2 regions of the Mesorhizobium ciceri biovar biserrulae genome follow, and region 2 is predicted to be linked to the other one. Evidence: riboswitches for the same ligand, from Rfam matches in the RefSeq annotation. Region 2 holds a riboswitch; the other holds the start of a gene.
What was found. Region 2 has a riboswitch for S-adenosylmethionine ahead of metX (homoserine O-acetyltransferase MetX). Riboswitches for the same ligand answer to the same signal wherever they lie in the genome.

Region 1: it holds a riboswitch for S-adenosylmethionine, as region 2 does, so the genes downstream of both, A4R29_RS03735 (O-succinylhomoserine sulfhydrylase) here and metX (homoserine O-acetyltransferase MetX) in region 2, are expected to answer to the same signal.

Annotation. Positions count from the first base shown of each region.
Region 1 covers NZ_CP015064.1:800,952-803,344, forward strand. The annotation lists gene A4R29_RS03735 (O-succinylhomoserine sulfhydrylase) at 1-1,052, opposite strand, end outside; SAM riboswitch at 1,110-1,187, opposite strand; gene A4R29_RS03740 (2'-deoxycytidine 5'-triphosphate deaminase) at 1,262-2,356, shown strand.
Region 2 covers NZ_CP015064.1:5,479,765-5,482,157, reverse strand. The annotation lists gene metX (homoserine O-acetyltransferase MetX) at 1-985, opposite strand, end outside; SAM riboswitch at 1,100-1,177, opposite strand; gene hisC (histidinol-phosphate transaminase) at 1,315-2,393, shown strand, end outside.

The DNA of each region.
Region 1 (2,393 bases), 1.6 Mb from region 2:
GTCGCCGGGTGGGTGATCAGGCTCTTGGCGTCACCGAGATTGTTGGAGATCAGGACGATCTCGAGCGCGTTCTGCAAGGCGAAGGCCGCCTGCTTGCCGCCCTTGACGTCCAGGCAGATCAGCGTCGAGCCGCCCGACATCTGCTTCTTGACGATGTCGGCCTGCGGATGGTCGGCGCGGCCGGGATAGATGACGCGCGCGATTTCCGGCCGTTCGGCCAGAAAATCGGCGATCCGGCCGGCACTTTCCGTCTGCTGGCGTACGCGCAGCGGCAGCGTTTCCAGGCCCTTCAGCAGCGTCCAGGCGTTGAAAGGCGAAAGGCTTGGGCCGGTATGGCGGAAATAGTCGTGCAGGTTCTCGTCGATCCACTTCTTGTCCGACAGGATGACGCCGCCGAGACAGCGCCCCTGGCCGTCTATGTGCTTGGTCGCCGAATAGACGACGACATGGGCGCCGAGCTGCAAGGGCTTCTGCTGCAGGGGCGTGGCGAAGACATTGTCGACGATCAGCCTGGCGCCGATCGAATTGGCAAGCGAAGCGACAGCGGCGATATCGACCACTTCCAGCGTCGGATTGGTCGGGCTTTCCAGGAAGAACAGCTTGGTGTTCGGCTTGACCGCCTTTTCCCAGTTGGCGATGTCGGTGCCGTCGACCAGCGTCGCCTCGATGCCGTATCTCGGCGCCAGCGTCTCGACCACCCAGCGGCAGGAGCCGAACAGCGCGCGTGCCGCCACGATATGGTCGCCGGCCTTGGCGCTGCACAGAAGGGCGGCCGTCACCGCGGCCATGCCCGACGCGGTGGCGCGCGCGTCTTCCGCACCTTCCAGCGCGCACATGCGCTTCTCGAACATGTCGACGGTCGGGTTGGCGTAGCGCGAATAGATGAAACCCGGCTCCTCGCCCTTGAAACGGGCTTCGGCGGCCTGCGCCGTTTCGTAGACATAGCCTTGGGTGAGATAGATCGCTTCTGACGTTTCGCCGAAACCGGAACGCAGCGTTCCGCTGTGCACGAGTGCCGTCTGAGGCTTCCAGTTGCGCTTCTTGGTGCTCATCGCTTTTCTTCCAGACACAAAAAAACCGGCCGCGAAAGTCGCAACCGGTCCATACGGCCTTGCGGCCCGACGGTCCTTTAGCGACTTGTTTAACGTGGCTGCAAGCCGACCGGCCAAATCACCACGGGATAACGACCCTTTAGACCCGCACCGCGCTTGCGTCAATTGCCGGCTTCATTAAGAGGTTTGTACCAAGCAGGAGTGGAGCCTTGCGGCAGACAGGCATTCTTCCCGACCAGGACATATCGGCGCTGTTCCAGTCCGGCGCGCTGAATTCGGCGCGTGCGCTCGATGCCGACCAGATCCAGCCGGCCAGCCTCGATCTCAGGCTCGGCGACAAGGCCTGGCGGGTGCGCGCCTCCTTCCTGCCCGGCCCCAATCACAAGGTCTCGGAAAAGCTCGACCGGCTGCAGCTGCACGAGATCAACCTGGCCGAGGGCGCGGTGCTGGAGACCGGCTGCGTCTATATCGTGCCCCTGCTTGAAAGCCTGGCGCTGCCGGCGGACATTTCAGCCTCGGCCAATCCGAAGAGCTCGACCGGGCGGCTCGACATCTTCACCCGCGTCATGACCGATCGCGGCCACGAGTTCGACAAGATCGCCGCCGGCTATCATGGCCCGCTCTTTCTGGAAGTCAGCCCGCGCACCTTCCCGATCGTCGTCCGCACCGGGTCGCGCCTGTCGCAGATCCGTTTCCGCATCGGCAATGCGCTGCTCTCGGAAGCCGAGTTGCACGACCTGCATCGCACGCAGATGCTGGTCGCCACCGAGCCGCCGAACATTTCCGGCGGCGGCATCGCGCTGTCGATCGACCTCAACGGCGATCAAAGCGGCTTGGTCGGCTATCGCGGCAAGCATCACACCGGCCTCGTCGATGTCGACAAGCGCGCGGCCCAGGAAGTCGTCGACTTCTGGGAACCGATCCACAAGAGCGGCGCCGGCGAACTGGTGCTCGACCCCGATGAATTCTACATCCTCGTCAGCCAGGAGGCGGTGCATGTGCCGCCGCTCTACGCCGCCGAGATGACGCCCTTCGATCCGCTGGTCGGCGAATTCCGCGTCCATTATGCCGGCTTCTTCGATCCGGGCTTCGGCCATTCCGCGTCCGGCGGCACCGGCAGCCGGGCGGTGCTGGAAGTGCGCAGCCATGAAGTGCCGTTCATCCTCGACCACGGCCAGATCGTCGGCCGGCTGGTCTACGAGCATATGCTGAAGCGGCCGCAGGCACTCTACGGCACCGATCTCGGCTCCAACTACCAGGCGCAGGGCCTGAAGCTGTCCAAGCATTTCCGCGCCGCGCGCTGACACTCATTGCCCCAAGGCAAAATACTTGCCTGTGCCG
Region 2 (2,393 bases):
GCCAATCCGAGGTGAACGACACCAAGCAGAAGCGGGTTTTCGTGCCGGCGAAGGCATCGGCCAACCGGCCGCCATGGTCTGCGGCGAGGTCGAAATAGTCCATCGACCGCGTCATGTAGAGGTAGGAATTGGCGTCGAAGCGATCGACGAAGGTCATGCCCTGATGGCGCAGATAGCTTTCGATCTGGAAGTCGGCGTCGAAGCCGAAGGTCAGCGCTTCGCGATCCTGCAGATTGCGGCCGAACTTGCGGTGCAGGGCGGCTTCCGACAGGTAAGTGATGTGGGCGGCCATACGGGCTACCGCCAGGCCCTTTTCCGGGCGTTTGCCGTGCTCGAAATATTTGCCGCCATGCCAGTCCGGATCGGCCATGACAGCCTGCCGGCCAACCTCATGAAAGGCGATGTTCTGCGAGGAATGGCGCGCGCCGGTGGCGATCGGCAGCGCCGAGAAGACGCGCTCCGGATAGCTCGACGCCCATTCCAGCACCTGCATGCCGCCCATCGAGCCGCCGAGCACGCAAAACAGTTTCTCGATGCCGAAATGGTCGATCAGCATTTGCTGCGCCCGCACCATGTCGCGGATGGTGATGATCGGCAGGTCAAGCCCATAGGGCTTGCCGGTGGCGGGATTGGTCGAGGCCGGGCCGGTGGAGCCAAGGCAACCGCCGATGACGTTGGAGCAGATGACGAAGAAACGATTGGTGTCGATGATCTTGCCGGGCCCGATCAGCACTTCCCACCAGCCTGGCTTGCCGGTCACCGGATTGGTGCTGGCGACGTGCTGGTCTCCGGTCAGCGCATGGCAGACGAGGATGGCGTTGGAGCGGGCATCGTTCAGCGTGCCGTAGGTCTGGTAGGCGATCTGGAACGGTGACAGCAGCGTGCCGGCGTCCAGCTTGAGCGGCTTGTCGGATCCAAAACGCAAAACCGGGCTCGACGGTTGGTCGACCTCGTTGTTGGTTTTGCGGGCACGCAGAACGGCCATGACATCCATCTCACACTTTGAGCCCACGCATCGCGCTCGTCGAAAGTCGATGCCGATACGGGTGTCCGGCCGGCGCGGACAACAAAAAACCGGCATTGCGGTCGCAAAGCCGGTTACAGGATGCAAACGGCCCTTTAGCAAGTTGTTTAACGTGGCTGCAAGCCGACCGGCCAAATCACCACGGAAGTTCACTCCCCTTCTAGGGCTGTGGCGCGCCGGCGTCAACGGCCTGCCTTGGGCGGGAGGCTGTCGCCTCTCGACATTGCAGGCCACGGCTTGTATTTCCGCTGCGGCTTCCCTCAGGAAGCGTTCTCGACGGATTTTGCGACATGAGCCAGACACCGGACCAGGCACGTCCAACCCCGCGCGCGGGCATCATGGACATAGACGCCTATGTGCCGGGCAAGAGCACGGCGCCTGCCGGCGTCGCCAAGGTCCACAAGCTGTCCTCCAACGAGAACCCGCTCGGGCCCTCGCCGAAGGCGATCGAAGCCGCGCGCGAGATTGCCGGAAAGCTTGACGTCTATCCCGACGGCACCGCCAGGCGGCTGCGCGAAGCGATCGCCGAGGTGCATGGCCTCAACCCGCAGAACATCATCTGCTCCAACGGCTCCGACGAGATCCTCGGCCTGCTGGCGCAGACCTATCTGGCGCCCGGCGACGAGGCCGTCATCACCGAGCACGCCTTCATGGTCTACAAGATCTACATCCAGTCGGCGGGCGCCGTTCCGGTGACGATCAAGGAAACAGACGAGCGCGCCGATATCGACGCCATCCTGGCCGCCGTCACGCCGCGTACCAAGATCGTGTTCCTCGCCAATCCCAACAATCCGACCGGCACCTATGTGCCGTTCCAGGAGGTGCGCCGGCTGCATGCCGGTCTGCCCAGGCACGTGCTTCTGGTGCTCGACGCGGCCTATGCCGAATATGTTCGCCGCAACGACTATGAGGCCGGCATCGAACTGGTCGGCAGCGCAGAGAACGTGGTGATGACCCGGACCTTCTCCAAGATCGGCCTTGGCGGGGCGCGGATCGGCTGGATGTACGGGCCGATGCACATTGTCGACGCCATCAACCGCGTGCGCGGCCCCTTCAACGTCAATGCGACGGCGATCGAGGCCGGCATCGCCGCCATTCGCGATCGCGCCCATGTCGAGCGCAGCGTGGCGCACAACGAGACCTGGCTGGCCTGGCTGAGTGAGGAATTCACAAAGCTTGGGTTGCGGGTGACGCCCAGCGTCGGCAATTTCATCCTCATTCATTTTCCCGAGGACCAGAAACATTCGGCAGCGGCGGCGGACGACTATCTGACGGCGCGCGGCTATATATTGCGGCGCGTTTCGGGCTATGGCTTTCCCAACGCGCTGCGCATGACCGTCGGTACCGAAGAGGCCAATCGCGGCGTTGT